Linked DNA regions of Azospirillum brasilense. The protein of the gene in region 1 binds, or shares a complex with, the protein of each later gene. Links are inferred from orthologs where the notes say so. Each region holds a gene or a part of one and is shown in the gene's direction. Other genes may lie near its edges.

Region 1 (7,502 bases):
GCTGTTGTCCGCTGCCCCTCTGCTCCGCTGCCGCGTTATAGCCTTGCCCACGCGACGGAGGAGCCACGCATGAACCATCGACGCCTCACCCCCCGCCCCGCCACCCGGCTGCTCGCCGTCTGCGCCCTGGTGGCGCTCGGCGCCTGCGCGGAAACCGGCGCTGCGCAACGGCCCATGGCACAGATGTCTCCCCTGGAACTGGTTGGGCTGACGGTGCAGTCCATTCCCGAGAACCGCATCCTGGGTTCGGTGGAAGATGTCGTCCTCACCCCGGCCCGCGAGCCGGTCCAGCTCGTGGTGGCCAGCGGCGCGCCGGTCCATCCGGTGAAGCGCCACGCGACGCTGGACTCCGGGCAGCTGCGCTATTCGGAGGAGCGGCAGGCGCTCGTCCTGACCGGCATGACGGCGGACCAGTTCGACGCCCTGTTCGCCACGCCCGCCGCGATGGCTCCGGCTTTAGCCCCAATGCCCGGCAACCCGGCGGACGCCACCAACTGGAACCGCGCCACTGCCCCGCGCTGATTCCACCTTCGGCCAGACCATGCGAGGAGCCCCCATGATGGGACCGCAAGGTCTGGCCGGAGTGCATCCTTTAGCCTTTTAAATGTTATGATATAACGTTACATACCCTGGCGCTGTTTGGCGACACGCGGCAACGGGGGGATGATGATCGAAGATGCGGATGCGCCGGACGTTCCGGTGGGCTTCGAGGCGGCGCTGGACCTGGTGCGCTCGCTGTGGGCCGAAGGGCGGCACGAGGGCGTGCCGGATCGGTTGGTCGCCTGGGCGATGATGGTCGAATCGGTGGACCGGCTCGCCGCCCTGCATGGCCCAAGCGCGACGGCCGGTCTGCTCGACCGGTTGGGCCGGGCCGTTCTGGACACTCCTCCGGGCGCCGTTCCGGGATCGCTTCAATGAGCGGGGTGACCAACAACCGCTTCTACGGCGCGCGCTCCTGGCGGGAGGCGAAGCCGGTGGTCCTGCATCCACGATTCTTCGACGGGTTCCGGGACTTCCTCGACGGGCGCCCGTTCGATTACCGCGGGTTGGACGGCTGGCCGCTGCTCGACCAGCACCGCTACGAGAATGGCCGCGAACTGGCGGCCGAATGCCGCGCCGCCGGGATCATCGTGCGCTGGGGCGACCGCAAGCGCATCCCACGCGGACTGAAGGAACTGGTTGCCAGGCGCGCCCGGCGTCGTGCCCCCCCCCGAAGGCCCATTAAAAGCGCAAGCCAGCCGCGGGATTGTCGATCTGGTTGAGCGGGCAGCGGCAGGTTGGGCACGACATCTGGGAAAGCAGCGTGTTGCGCTGCTCCTCCGTCAATGACACGCCGGCGGCGTGAACCGCCTCGTTGATCATCCGGCGATGATAGGCGGTGGCGCCGCAGCCCTCGTCCAGCACGCCCTTCAGATCGTCGTTCGGAATCACGCGGAACGCCGCGGCGGGACCCGACAGGGTCGCAGCGCCACCACCGACCGCGACGGCGGCAAGGGCACGCAGGAAGTGACGGCGCTGGGGTGCCATGGCTGCTCCTGGATCACGACGGACGCTCGCCGTGGAATCTGGGTTGGCAGGCATCCCCCGTCAAGCCCGGCCTGCGCAGGTTCCGCGAAGACAAGCCTTCGCCCGATGGCGGACGGGAGGGGAAAGCCCCCTCCCTCACGATCATCCGGGTGGTCAGAACGGGATTTCGTCGTCCAGGTCGTCGTGCTTGGGCGGAGCACCACCGCCGCTGCGGCCGCCACCGCCACCACCGTAGCCGCCACCGCCGCTGCTGCCACCGCCGTAGCCACCGCCACCGCCACCGCCACGCGACTCGTAGCCGCCGCCACCGCCCCCGCCGTAACCGCCACCACCGCCGCCTTCGCCCTCACGACCGCCGGTGAAATCGATCTCGGCAACACGCACCGACAGGCCAGCGCCGCGGGTGCCGTCGCGCTTCTCGAACTCGCGGATCGTCACCTCGCCGGAGATCACCACGGCCTTGCCCTTGGTCAGGTGCGGCGCCAGAGCCTCCGCGCGGCGGCCCCAGATGGAGCAGTCCACCCATTGGGTGGTCTTGCGGTCGCCGAACCCGACGTCGTTGGCGACGCGGAAGCCCAGAACCTTTTCGCCGCTCTGCGTGGAGCGAAGCTCGCCATCCGCGCCGAGGCGCCCCGTAAACGTCCATACATTCATCGCACGTGTCTCCTAGCGCGGGTTCCCGGTATCCCATCCGACCCGTTCGGGCGCCCGGCGGAAGGGCGTCCGGATACCGGGGGTGTCTGTTCGCAGGGCCGGTTTGATCCGTGGTCCGGTCCATGCCCGCCCCGCCTTGCGCTTCACAAAGCACGGGGGACAGGCACGGGTCAACCGCCGCCGCCGGAGCGCTTCGCCCCTTCCATCCGGATCAACCCGCCCAGCCCGCATGGAAGAGAACACTCCATGAACAAACATAGCAGACAGAGTCCGTGGCGCCAACATATTCCTTGGTGGTTCCCCATCGTCGGCCCCCTGGCATTCCCGCACCGCGACCCTGGGTCCCGCAAGGCCGGAAAGGGACGCGTACCGGTGGCAAGTCGCCTGCGCGTGGCACATATCTGTCCGGGCTTTCGGAGCTTTTTTGGCGCCTTCCCTTCCCCTCCGGTTTCGGCTAAGAACACTCCATGAACAAGCACATCAGTGTCCGCGGCGCGCGGGAGCACAACCTCAAGAACGTCGATGTCGATCTGCCTCGGGACGAGCTGATCGTCATCACCGGCTTGTCGGGATCGGGCAAGTCATCGCTGGCGTTCGACACGATCTACGCGGAAGGCCAGCGGCGCTACGTCGAGAGCCTGTCGGCCTACGCGCGCCAGTTCCTGCAACTGATGCAGAAGCCGGACGTCGATTCGATCGAGGGGCTGTCGCCGGCCATCTCCATCGAGCAGAAGACGACCTCGAAGAATCCGCGCTCCACCGTCGGCACGGTGACGGAGATCTACGACTATATGCGCCTGCTGTGGGCGCGGGTCGGCATCCCCTACTCCCCGGCCACCGGCCTGCCCATCGAGAGCCAGACGGTCAGCCAGATGGTCGACCGCATCCTGGCGATGCCGGAGGGCACGCGCCTGCTGCTGCTGGCCCCGATCATCCGCGGCCGCAAGGGCGAGTACAAGAAGGAGATCCAGGACCTTCGCAAGCGCGGCTTCCAGCGCGTGCGCGTCGACGGCACGATGCACGAGATCGACGAGGTGCCGGCGCTCAACAAGAAGCTGAAGCACGACATCGACGTGGTGGTGGACCGCATCGTCGTCCGCGAAGGGCTGGGCAACCGGCTCGCCGATTCGCTGGAGACGGCGCTCGGCCTTGCCGACGGCATCATCTTCGTCGAGAACGCCGAGTCGCACGAGCAGACCGTCTTCTCGCAGAAATTCGCCTGCCCGGTGTCCGGGTTCACGATTCCGGAGATCGAGCCGCGGCTGTTCTCCTTCAACAACCCGTTCGGCGCCTGCCCGGCCTGCGACGGGCTGGGCAGCAAGATCTACTTCGACCCCATGCTGGTCGTTCCGGACGAGCGGCTGTCGCTGAAGAAGGGCGCCATCGCTCCCTGGGCCGGCTCCTCCTCCCAATATTACGTGCAGACGCTGGAGAGCATCGCCCAGCATTTCGGCGTCGCCATGGACACGCCGTGGGAAAAGCTGCCGGAGAAGGTCCGCCAGACCATCCTCTACGGCTCCGACAGCGCGCCGATCACGATGACCTACGACGACGGGCTGCGCAGCTACCAGACGAACAAGGCCTTCGAGGGCATCGTCAACAACCTGGAGCGCCGCTACCGCGAGACGGAAAGCGCCTACATGCGGGAGGAGCTGTCCAAGTACCAGTCCTCCCAGCCCTGCGAGACCTGCAAGGGCGCCCGCCTGAAGCCGGAGGCGCTGGCCGTCAAGGTGCACGGCCAGCACATCTCCCAGGCGGCGGAAATGTCCATCGCCGACGCGGCGACATGGTTCAGCACGCTGAACGACCATCTGCGCCCGAAGGACAAGGAGATCGCCTACCGAATCCTCAAGGAGATCAACGAGCGGCTGGGTTTCCTCAACGCGGTGGGGCTGGAATACCTGACGCTCAGCCGCGGCTCCGGGTCGCTGTCCGGCGGCGAGAGCCAGCGCATCCGCCTCGCCTCGCAGATCGGGTCCGGCCTGACCGGCGTTCTCTACGTGCTGGACGAGCCGTCGATCGGCCTGCACCAGCGCGACAACGACCGGCTGCTTGCGACTCTGAAGCGGCTGCGCGATCTCGGCAACACCGTGATCGTGGTCGAGCATGACGAGGACGCCATCCGCACCGCCGACTATCTGGTGGACATGGGCCCCGGCGCCGGCCAGCACGGCGGCACCGTGATCGCCCAGGGCACCCCGGCGGAAGTCCAGGCCAATCCGGATAGCGTTACCGCCCAGTTCCTCACCGGCGCCCGCTTCGTGCCGGTGCCGGACCAGCGCCGCCCCGGCCACAAGGGCCAGTTCCTGGAGGTGAAGGGCGCGCGCGCCAACAATCTCCAGAACGTCTCGGCGCGCATCCCGATGGGCACCTTCACCTGCGTGACCGGCGTGTCGGGCGGCGGCAAGTCCACCCTGATCATCGAGACGCTCTACAAGGCGGTGGCGCGCAAGCTGATGGGGGCGCGCGAGCATCCGGCGGAGCATGACGAGCTGCTGGGGCTGGAGCATCTCGACAAGGTCATCGACATCGACCAGTCGCCGATCGGCCGCACCCCGCGCTCCAACCCGGCCACCTACACCGGCGCCTTCACCCCGATCCGCGACTGGTTCGCCGGCCTGCCCGAGGCCAAGGCCCGCGGCTACGGCCCCGGCCGCTTCTCCTTCAACGTGAAGGGCGGGCGCTGCGAGGCGTGCCAGGGCGACGGCGTCATCAAGATCGAGATGCACTTCCTGCCCGACGTCTACGTCACCTGCGACGTCTGCCACGGCAAGCGCTACAACCGCGAGACGCTGGAGGTCACCTACCGCGACAAGACCATCGCCGACGTGCTCGACATGACGGTCGAGGAGGGCAAGGAGTTCTTCAAGGCCGTGCCCGGCATCCGCGACAAGATGGAGACGCTGGAGCGGGTGGGTCTCGGCTACATCCACATCGGCCAGCCCGCCACCACCCTGTCCGGCGGCGAGGCGCAGCGGGTGAAGCTGTCCAAGGAACTGAGCCGCCGCGCCACCGGCCGCACCCTCTACATCCTCGACGAGCCGACCACCGGCCTGCATTTTGCCGACGTGGAAAAGCTGATGGAGGTGCTGCACGCTCTGGTCGACCAGGGCAACACGGTGCTGGTGATCGAGCACAATCTGGAGGTCATCAAGACCGCCGACTGGATCATCGACCTCGGCCCCGAAGGCGGCACCGGCGGCGGCGAGATCGTCGCGGAGGGCACCCCGGAAGACGTGGTGAAGGTCAAACGGAGTTACACCGGCCAGTATCTGGCTCCCTACCTGAAGGCGAAGCCGAAAAGCCGGAAAAGGGCATGAAGACGGGCCGGGGTCATCCCCGGCCTTTTTCTTAAGGCCGATTTTTGCCCCGGAAACAAAGCTGCGGCGGGGGCGTTTCCTCTTCATCATTCGCCAAACAGGATGGAGACGGAGCATGTCCAGGACCATGATGTCCGGTGTGGCGCTGGCCTTCGGCGCGGCCTTGCTGGTCAGCGCCTGCGGGACCGACGAGTCCACCAGCACCACGACCACCACCACGACCACCTCGCCCAACTACGGCAACTCCAGCCTGACCACCCCGCCGACCGGCGGTTCAACCACCACCGAGCGCACGACGACGACCAAGAGCGAATAAGGACTTTTCGTTTCGCTCTCAAATGAAACGGCCGGCTCCGCACAGGCGGGACCGGCCGTTGTCTTGCCGGCCCCTCTACTGTTCGTCCTACCAACGTACAAGTTTCAATCCCTCCCTACTCGGCTAGGATTTCAATGCGCGCCCAACGATGCGCGCCGGAACAGCCGAACAACGGAGGGAACCCCATGCGCACCCTGTTCGCGGTCGCGGCCACCCTGATAACGCTGGCAAGCCCGGCCCTGGCCGTGGAGGTCACGGAATCGACCACCTTGCCCTACCCGGTCGAGAAGGTCTGGCAGCAGATCGGCCCCTTCTGCAACCTCGGCACATGGCATCCCGCCGTGGAAAGCTGCACCCTGCGCCGCAAGGACGGCGCGCAGGAGCGCGTGCTGGCCCTCAAGGGTGGCGGCGCGATCGAGGAGCGGCTGCTCTCCTCCTCCGCCAGCAGCCACCGCATCCGCTATTCGATCCTGACCAGCCCTCTGCCGGTCAAGGACTACGCGGCCTCCCTGTCGGCCGAACCGGCGGGCAAGGGCACGCGCGTCGTGTGGAAGGCGCGCTACACCTCCAACGGCGCCAGCGACGAGGAATCGCGCAAGGTGATCTCCGGCATCTTCACCGCGGGCTTCGACGGGCTGAAGCAGAAGCTCGCCGCCCAGTAAGTCACCGCACGTCGGACGAGCGACCAGGATCGCCGGAACCGGCGGACGATCCTGGCCGCGATTCCGCACCGTGGTCCGGTTGGTCTTGCCGTGGCGACAATGACGGTCTACTTGTTCGGCAACTTTGTGAAAGTTGCTGATATGGTCGATACGTCCCTTTCCCCCGTTCACGTCATCGGCGGCGGTCTCGCCGGGTCCGAAGCCGCTTGGCAGCTCGCCCAGCGCGGCGTTCCCGTCGTGCTGCACGAGATGCGGCCCGTCCGCCCGACCGAGGCGCACAGCACCGACCAGCTCGCCGAACTGGTCTGCTCCAACTCCTTCCGGTCCGACGACGCGGAGTACAACGCCGTCGGGCTGCTGCACGAGGAGATGCGGCGCTGCGGTTCGCTGATCCTGCGTTGCGCCGACGCGCACAAGGTGCCGGCGGGCGGCGCGCTGGCGATGGACCGCGACGGCTTCGCTGGCGCGGTGACCGAGGCGATCACCGGACACCCGCTCATCACCGTGGAACGCGGCGAGGTCGCCGGCCTGCCCCCGGAGGCGTGGGACAGCGTTGTCATCGCCACCGGCCCCCTCACTTCTCCGCCACTGGCCGAGGCAATCCGTAGCTTTACCGGCGAGGAATCGCTGGCCTTCTTCGACGCCATCGCTCCCATCGTCTATCTGGAGAGCGTGGACCTGTCCAAGGCGTGGTTCCAGTCGCGCTACGACAAGCCCGGCCCCGGCGGCACCGGCAAGGACTACATCAACTGCGCCTTTGAAAAGGACGAGTACCGTGCCTTCATCGACGCGCTGCTGACCGCCGAAAAGGTGGACTTCAAGGAGTGGGAGAAGAGCACGCCCTACTTCGAAGGCTGCCTGCCCATCGAGGTGATGGCGGAGCGCGGGGTGGACACGCTGCGCTACGGCCCGATGAAGCCGGTCGGCCTGACCAACCCGCACAAGCCGGAACGCCGCCCCTACGCGGTGGTCCAGCTTCGTCAGGACAACGCGCTCGGCACGCTCTACAACCTCGTCGGCTTC
Region 2 (8,339 bases), on another replicon or contig:
ATGTGGTCATGATCGACCGACTGGGCCGCGACGGCCTTTTCGAGGAGCGCCGCCGCAATGCGTTCGATGTCCTCATCCCCCGGCGGCGGCTGGGCGAGGTTGGGGGCGAGGTGCGGCGGCGGGCGGCGGTTGGCGAGCTGCGCGCGCAGATTCTGCTTGATGCGCGCCCGCTGCCCAGCGTTCAGCGTGTCCAGCTCATCGATCTCGTCGAACAGCAGGTCGTAGAGGCGCCGCCGCTTGTGGTTGGCCTCGTCCTGGTCGCGGCGCTCCTGCCGCTCGCGCTCCTGCTGTTGCAGGTCCTGCCGATTCTGTCGCCGTTTCCTGCGGTCGGTCGCGCTGCCGGTGCGCTCCACCACGCCGGCCGAACGGACCAGAGGTTCCGGGCGTCCGATCGATCCGTCGGTCATGGCGACCTCCACCGAAAGTGGCTGGGACTGTTCAGTGTACCAACTGTCGCGATTCTGTCAAGGTGACGCTTTGGCCTGCGGCGGAGGCCCCGTTTCAGGTGAGCGTTGCTCACCCGAACACGCGGCGTACTCGTTTGTCAGGGGCGTGGCTCGGGCTCGACAGTGGCGCATCGCAAACGCAGGACAAAAGGACCGTGCCATGTCCCACACCGATTCCGTCAATCCCATCCTGTGCGTCACTGCTGGGGACATCGCCACCCTCACATTGAACCGCCCCGCCAAGCTGAACGCCATCAGCACGGCGCTGGCCGCCGCCATGCTCGACACGCTGGACGCGCTGGAGGCCGACGCGGCGGTACGCGCCATCATCGTCACCGGCGCTGGGGAGCGCGCCTTCTCCGCCGGGGCGGACATCGCGGAGTTCACCCCGGCCGTCCGGCGGGGGCCGGAGGCGGCGGTGCGCGCCTTCCGGCCCGGCCAGACGCTGTGCGCGCGGATCGAGTCCTTTCCCAAGCCCATCATCGCCGCGGTAAACGGCATCTGCTACGGCGGCGGCTGCGAGATTCTGGAGGCGGCACACCTCGCCGTCGCCAGTGAGCGGGCGAGTTTCTCCAAGGCGGAAATCAAGCTCGGCATGATGCCGACCTTCGGCGGGACGCAGCGGCTTCCCCGCAACGCCGGGCGCAAGCGGGCGCTGGAATGGCTGCTGACCGGCGACGCCTTCCCGCCCGCGACGGCGCTGGCGGTCGGGCTGGTCAATCAGGTGGTGCCCCACGACGCGCTGCTGCCCGCGGCCTTCGAACTGGCCGGGCGGATCGTCCGGCACTCCCCGGCGGCGGTGTCCGGCATCCTCGGGGCGGTTACCCGCGGACTGAACATGACCATCGGCGAAGGGCTGGCGGTGGAGACCGAGCGCTTCGCCCGGCTGGCCCCCGGCCCCGACCTGCGCGACGGGCTGGAGGCGTGGCTGGCGCGCTGAATCACGCTCCTTCCGGGGGATCGTCCGGCGTTTCGGTTTGCGCGGGCGCGCGCCGGTGTGCAGGATGCGGGGGTGGATGTGGACCGCTCCGCCCCCTATCTTCCGGGGCCGGGGCTTTTTGGCGTGGATGGCATGAGCGACGAGAACACCCTGTCCGAGAGCGGCGAATCCCTGGAAAACCGGCGCAAGCGGCTGCGCTTCCGGTCGTGGCACCGTGGCATGCGCGAGATGGACCTGCTGATCGGCAGCTTCGCCGATGCCCATGTCCCGGCCTTCGACCACGCGCAGCTCGACCGTTACGAGGCGCTGCTCGAACTCAGCGACCCCGACCTCTACAACTGGTACGCCGGGCGCGAGCCGCTGCCCGCCGAGCATGACACCGACGTCATGCAGCTGTTGACCAAGTTCCGCTACACGCCCCGTCAGGGGTCCTGAGGCCCGATCCTTGCCCAGCTTCGAACAGTTGCAGCCGGGACGCTCCGGCCGCCTTCTGGTCGGCGGCGCCCCCGCCGGCCATGACGCCCGCGTCCTCGCCGACCTCGCCAAGCGGGCGGGGAGTGCGGGACTTCTCCACGTCGCGCTCGACGACACCCGCGCCGCCCAGCTGGCGGAGGCGCTGGCCTTCTTCGCGCCGTCGCTGGAGGTGCAGGTCTTCCCGGCCTGGGACTGCCTGCCCTACGACCGCGTGTCGCCCAACGGCGGCATCGTGGCGAAGCGCATCGACACGCTGACCCGCCTGCTGGCGCGCAAGGCGGACGCGCCGCCGCTGGTCGTGCTGACCACCGTCAACGCCATGGTGCAGAAGGTGCCGCCCCGCGCCGCCTTCCGCGACGCGGTGTTCTCGGCGAAGCTGCGCGACCGGATCGACCTGGAGAAGCTGCAGCGCTATCTGGCCGGCAACGGCTACACCCGCGCCCAGACGGTGCGCGAGCCGGGCGAGTTCGCCGTCCGCGGCGGCATCGTCGACCTGTTCCCGCCGGGCACCGACGAGCCGCTGCGCCTCGACCTGTTCGGGGACGAGCTGGAGGCCGTGCGCAGCTTCGACCCCATGTCGCAGCGCACCACCGACAAGCGCGACGGCATCGACCTCAAGCCGATGTCGGAGGTCTTCCTGGACGAGGCGGGCATCGCCCGCTTCCGCTCCGGCTACCGGGAGCTGTTCGGCGCCGTCACCGACGACGACCCGCTCTACGAGGCGATCAGCGCCGGGCGCAAGTACGGCGGCATGGAGCACTGGCTGCCGCTGTTCCACGAGACGATGGAATCGCTGCTGGCCTACATGCCCAAGGCCATCCTGTCGCTGGACCATCAGGCGACGGAGGCGCGCGATTCGCGCATCGCGCAGGTGGTGGACTTCCACGCCTCCCGCGAGAGCATGATCGTCATCGAGAAGCGGACGGGCTCGCCGGTCTACAAGCCGGTGCCGGTCGGCATGATGTTCCTCGACGCCCAGGCCTGGGACGACCTGTTCGCCGCCCACGCGGTGGCGCAGCTCCAGCCCTTCGGCACGCCGCCGGGCATCAAGGGCACGCTGGACGCCGGCGGGCGCCGCGGCCACGACTTTGCCGAGGAGCGGGCGCGTCCCGACGTCAACGTCTTCGAGGCGGTGAAGGACCACATCCGGGCGCTGCGGGCCGACGGGCGGCGCGTGCTGGTGGCCGGCTATTCCGCGGGCTCCCGCGACCGTCTGATGACGGTGCTGGGCGACCACGGCATTCCGGGGCTGGAGCCGGCGGAGAGCGTCGAGGACGTCCGCCGCTTCGACCGTCACGTCATCGGCATGATCGTGCTGGGGATGGAACACGGCTTCACCTCCGCCGACATGGCCGTCATCACCGAGCAGGACATCCTCGGCGACCGCCTCGTCCGCCCGGCGGCGAAGAAGAAGCGCAAGGCCGCCAACTTCATCGCCGAATACACGGCGCTGGCCTCGGGCGACCTCGTGGTGCACATGGACCACGGCATCGGGCGCTACGACGGGCTGGAGACGCTGGAGGTGTCCGGGGCGCCGCACGACTGCCTGCGGCTGATCTACGAGGGCGGCGACAAGCTCTACGTCCCCGTCGAGAACATCGAAGTGCTGACCCGCTACGGGTCGGAGGACGCGCACGCGCAGCTCGACAAGCTGGGCGGGGCCGGCTGGCAGGGCCGCAAGGCCCGCGTCAAGAAGCGCCTGAAGGACATGGCCGAGGCGCTGCTGAAGATCGCCGCCGAGCGCATGCTGAAGAAGGCCGACCCGGTCTACACGCCGGAGGGCGTCTATCAGGAGTTCGCCGCCCGCTTCCCCTATCCGGAGACGGACGACCAGTTGAAGGCCATCGAGGAGGTCTTCACCGATCTCGGCTCGGGCCGTCCGATGGACCGTCTGGTCTGCGGCGACGTCGGCTTCGGCAAGACGGAGGTGGCGCTGCGCGCCGCCTTCCTCGTCGCCATGAGCGGCCAGCAGGTCGCCGTGGTGGTGCCGACCACGCTTCTGGCGCGCCAGCATTTCAAGACCTTTACCACCCGCTTCGCCGGGCTGCCGCTGCGCATCGTTCAGCTTTCCCGCATGGTCACCGCCAAGGAGCAGACCAAGGTCAAGCAGGAGCTGACGGAGGGCACCGCCGACATCGTGATCGGCACCCACGCGCTGCTCGGCAAGGGCGTGCAGTTCAAGCAGCTCGGCATGGTCATCGTGGACGAGGAGCAGCATTTCGGCGTGAAGCAGAAGGAGCGACTGAAGGAGCTGCGCGCCGACGTGCACGTCCTGACGCTGACCGCCACGCCGATCCCGCGCACGCTCCAGATGGCGCTGTCCGGCGTGCGCGAGCTGTCGCTGATCGCCACCCCGCCGGTGGACCGTCTGGCGGTGCGCACCTTCGTGCTGCCCTACGACCCGGTGGTGGTCCGCGAGGCCATCCTGCGCGAGCATTACCGGGGCGGCCAGACCTTCTATGTCTGCCCCCGCGTCGAGGACCTGCCCAAGGTCGCCGAGCGGGTGCGCGAGTTGGTGCCCGAGGTCAAGATCGTCACCGCCCACGGCCAGATGCCGGCCAGCGAGCTGGAAGAGGTGATGACCGCCTTCGACGAGGGCAAGTTCGAGGTGCTGCTCGCCACCAACATCATCGAGAGCGGCATCGACATCCCCAACGCCAACACGCTGATCGTGCACCGGGCGGACATGTTCGGCTTGGCCCAGCTCTACCAGATCCGCGGGCGCGTCGGCCGGTCGAAGGTGCGCGGCTACGCCTACCTCACCTACGCGCCGAACAAGCCGCTGACCGGCACGGCGCAGCAGCGGCTGCACGTCATCGAGACGCTGGACAGCCTGGGCGCCGGCTTCCAGCTGGCCAGCCACGACATGGACATCCGCGGCGCCGGCAACCTGCTGGGCGAGGAGCAGTCGGGCCACGTCAAGGAGGTCGGCGTCGAGCTGTACCAGCACATGCTGGAGGAGGCCGTCGCCAACGCCCGCGCCAACATGGACGGGCAGGTGCCGAGCGGGGCGGAGGACCAGCCCTGGACCCCGCAGATCAACCTGGGCACGCCGGTGCTGATCCCGGAGGAGTATGTCCCCGACCTGACGGTGCGCCTGTCGCTCTACCGCCGCATCGCCGATCTGGTGGACCGGGCGGAGATCGACGGCTTCGCGGCGGAGCTGATCGACCGCTTCGGCAAGCTGCCGGGCGAGGTGGAGAACCTGCTGGACGTCGTCACCATCAAGCAGCTCTGCCGTCAGGCGGGGGTGGAGCGGGTGGACGCCGGGCCGAAGGGCGCCGTGCTGACCTTCCGCAACAACAGCTACGCCGAGCCGGCCAAGCTGCTGACCTACATCAGCCAGCAGATGAGCCTGATGAAGCTGCGCCCCGACCACAAGCTGGTCTACACCCGCGAATGGGCCGACGAGGCCCAGCGGGTGCGCGGCGTCAACCGGCTGATGAGCGATCTGGCGCAGATGGCCGGCGGCGGCGCCGTGCCGAAGGGTGAGGCGCCACCGCCCCCGCCACCCCCGCCGCCGCCGCGCCCCAGCGCGCTGAAGGTCGGGTCCAAGTTCGGGCGGAACATCCCCTCGCGTCCCTTCGGGCGGCGCTGAGGCGATGAACAAGGAGAGCGGCCCCAAGGACAGGGGCTTGGCGAAGGCCCTGGCGCTTGGTGGCGACCGGCGGACCTTCGGCGACATTCCGACGGTGGCAGAGGCCGTGGCCGCCGATCCCGCCCGTCTGCCGGAACTGGTCGCCTGCCTGTTCGACGGCGACGCCGGGGTGCGGATGCGCGCCGCCGACGCGCTGGAGCGGGTGTCGCGCGGCGCCGCCCGTCTGCTGGACGCCTTCGCCGAACGGCTGCTGACCGAGGCGGCGGCGATCGAGCAGGCCGAGGTGCGCTGGCGTCTGGCGGCGATCCTGCCGCGCCTGACCCTGACCGGGGAGCAGCGCGAGCGGATGGTCGCGCTTCTGGAAGGCTGGTTCGAGAATCGGGCCAGCCGGATCGTGCAGAGCGCCGCGCTTCAGGCCATGGTCGATCTGGCGGCGGACGATCCGGAGCTTCGCCCGGTCGCGGCGGACATGCTGGGTCGCGCCATGCGCTCGCGCATCCCGTCGCTGGCCGCACGGGCCAAACGCATCCTCAAGCCGTTCGAGGTGGACCGCGCCACGCTGGACGCCGCCCTGCTGCCGGAGACCAAGCCGCTGACCCTGTCGGTCCTGCCCGACCGGCTGGCGGTGGCGCGGCTGGCGCCGGGGGACGGGATGCCCGGCTGGCTCGACTGGACCGACCCGCTGGTCAGCGCCACCCGCACGGGGGAGGAGCTGTCCATCCTCTGCCGCGAATCCCGCGTGCCGGACGGCGTGACGGCGGAGCGCGGCTGGCGCGCCTTCAAGGTGGAGGGGCCGCTGGACTTCTCGCTGTTCGGCGTGCTGGCGCGCATCGCCGTGCCGCTGGCCCAGGCGCGGGTGCCGATCTTCGCCATGTCCACCTACGACACCGATTACGTGCTGGTGCGCGACGACGACGTGGAGCGCGCGGCCGATGCGCTTAAGCGCGTCTGCACCGTCGTGGCGCCCCCCTGACCGTCACGCCTGAGGGGCCTTCTCCGCCTCGACGGCGGCGAGCACACCCATCTCCTCCAACTGGGTGACGGCGCCGGTCAGGCTGGTGGCGACGCGGTCGGCTGAGGTCTGGGATATGGCGTGCTCCGGCGCGTCGGCCTCGGGGTGGGCGCTCCACAGGCAGAGCAGGATCGGCACGTTCGGGCCGAAATGCAGGCGCAACCGGCGCACCAGCCGCCGGGCGTGCGACAGGGCGGACGGGTTCAGGTAGGACAGCACCACCGCCGACACGCCGGTCGGGGCCAGCGCGGCGATGGAGCGGACGGACACCTTCTCGCAGGGGATCACGTCGGCGCGCAGCCCGCGCGGGCGCAGCATGTGGCCGAGAAGCGCCGCCGCCGCCTCGTCCAGGTCGTTGCGGGCGCCGATGCACAGGACCAGCGGCGTGTCCTCCGCGGCGGGCGGCGAGGACTCCATCATCTCGTCCAGCAAGGCCACCATGCCCTCGGCCACCGCCTGCCGTCCTTCCGGGTTCAGGCGGTTGCGCTGGCGGTCCTGCTCGGCCAGCGACAGGGTGGGGATGAGCAGTCCGTGCCCGGCCTCCACCAGCCCGCCCTTGCTCATCTTCTCCTCGGCGATCTCCATGGCCTCGATGGGATCGCGGGCGAGCAGGCGCTGGTACAGCTTTGCCTCATCGGGCAGGACCGGGCGGTCGCCCAGCATCACTTCCAGGAAGTGAAGCTGCGGCACATGCCGCCCCAGCACGACGAGGCAGACGGTCAGCGGCGTCGCCAGCAGCAGGCCGACCGGTCCCCACAGCGTGGTCCAGAACACCGCCGCCACGATGATCGCCAGCGACGACAGGCCGGTGGCCGAGCCGTAGAGCCAGGGCTCCACCACGTTGTTGGAGAACAGCTCCACCGCCACGAACAGGGCGATGCAGAGCAGCGGCAGGGTCCATCCCCCATCGACCGCGAAGGACAGCAGGATCGGGAAGGCCGCGGCGATCGCCGGCCCCAGGAAGGGGATGAAGCGCAGCACCGTCGACAGCAGGCCCCAGAGCAACGGGTTGGGCACGCCGATCAGCCACAGCCCGACCCCGATGGGCAGGCCGTAGGTGACGTTGACCACGCACTGCATCAGCAGATAACGGCTGACCCGCTCGCCGGCGTCGTTCATCGCCTCCGTCGTGCGGCTGAGGTCGCCGGACCCGGCCAGCCGGATCAGCCGGTCGCGCAGATCCTCGCGCTGCAGCAGCATGAAGATGGTGAGGACCAGCACCATGCCCGCCGTGGCGACCGGCGCCATCGCCGGCCCCAGCACGTCGCTGATGATGGTCAGGGCGTCGCCGTCCTGCTCGATCCGCACCGGCACCGGTTCCCGTGCGGCGCCGGGGGCGGGCAGGGCGCTGGCCGGAGCCGTGGCAGTGGGCGGGGTGTCGCCGGTCACCTGCTCCAGACCCTGTTTCAGGTCGCGGAAGGCTTCGGTCGCCTGTTGGACCACCCCGCCGCTGCCCGCCGACGTGGCGCGGGAGCGCAGCGAGTCCAGCTTGTCATGCACATTCTTCTGATAGCTCGGCAGGTTGTTGGCGAGGTCGGCGATCTGCCCACCGACCACCATGCCGAAACCGGCGATCCCCGCGAAGACCAGCACCACCACCGCCAGCACCGAAGGCACCCGGCCCAGTCGCAGCCGCTCCAGCCGGCTGACGATGGGCGCCAGGACGAAGGTCAGCAGCACCGCCAGAGCGATGGGGACCAGGATGTCGCTTCCCAGATACAGGGTCGCCACCACCAGCGCGATGACCAGCAGCGTCGTCTGGGTGGAGGCGGGCGGGGCGGCCTTCGGCACCGGAATGGGGCGGGCCTGCAACCGGCGGGCGGTGTCTTCGGCCATAATCTGCGGAGCCTCGGGGGAGAGTTGAGAGAG

What was found. Proteins that work in one complex are often made in the same cells at the same time.
Region 2: the proteins of uvrA (region 1) and mfd are in contact, whole or in part, in a crystal structure (PDB 4DFC), measured with the Escherichia coli proteins. The link is inferred for Azospirillum brasilense from one-to-one orthologs.

Annotation. Positions count from the first base shown.
Region 1 is NZ_CP012915.1:695,461-702,962, reverse strand. Bases 2,323-5,701 are described here. They hold uvrA (excinuclease ABC subunit UvrA), read left to right. Parts: upstream 2,323-2,648; coding sequence 2,649-5,501; downstream 5,502-5,701. Other genes in these bases: AMK58_RS16955 (hypothetical protein), read left to right, coding at 5,617-5,701. Also shown: AMK58_RS16980 (hypothetical protein), read left to right, coding at 70-522; AMK58_RS16975 (hypothetical protein), read left to right, coding at 664-918; AMK58_RS29690 (hypothetical protein), read left to right, coding at 915-1,262; AMK58_RS16970 (hypothetical protein), read right to left, coding at 1,222-1,527; AMK58_RS16965 (single-stranded DNA-binding protein), read right to left, coding at 1,681-2,181; more of AMK58_RS16955, read left to right, coding at 5,702-5,817; AMK58_RS16950 (SRPBCC family protein), read left to right, coding at 6,003-6,479; methylenetetrahydrofolate--tRNA-(uracil(54)-C(5))-methyltransferase (FADH(2)-oxidizing) TrmFO, read left to right, coding at 6,621-7,502. UniProt on the Escherichia coli protein: The UvrABC repair system catalyzes the recognition and processing of DNA lesions. UvrA is an ATPase and a DNA-binding protein. A damage recognition complex composed of 2 UvrA and 2 UvrB subunits scans DNA for abnormalities.
Region 2 is NZ_CP012914.1:1,846,722-1,855,060, reverse strand. What follows is about bases 1,443-5,658. They hold mfd (transcription-repair coupling factor), read left to right. Parts: upstream 1,443-1,831; coding sequence 1,832-5,458; downstream 5,459-5,658. Other genes in these bases: AMK58_RS31110 (ACT domain-containing protein), read left to right, coding at 5,496-5,658; AMK58_RS08570 (FAD assembly factor SdhE), read left to right, coding at 1,519-1,821. Also shown: AMK58_RS08580 (hypothetical protein), read right to left, coding at 1-407; AMK58_RS08575 (crotonase/enoyl-CoA hydratase family protein), read left to right, coding at 607-1,386; more of AMK58_RS31110, read left to right, coding at 5,659-6,431; AMK58_RS08555 (AI-2E family transporter), read right to left, coding at 6,435-8,306. UniProt on the Escherichia coli protein: Couples transcription and DNA repair by recognizing RNA polymerase (RNAP) stalled at DNA lesions. Mediates ATP-dependent release of RNAP and its truncated transcript from the DNA, and recruitment of nucleotide excision repair machinery to the damaged site.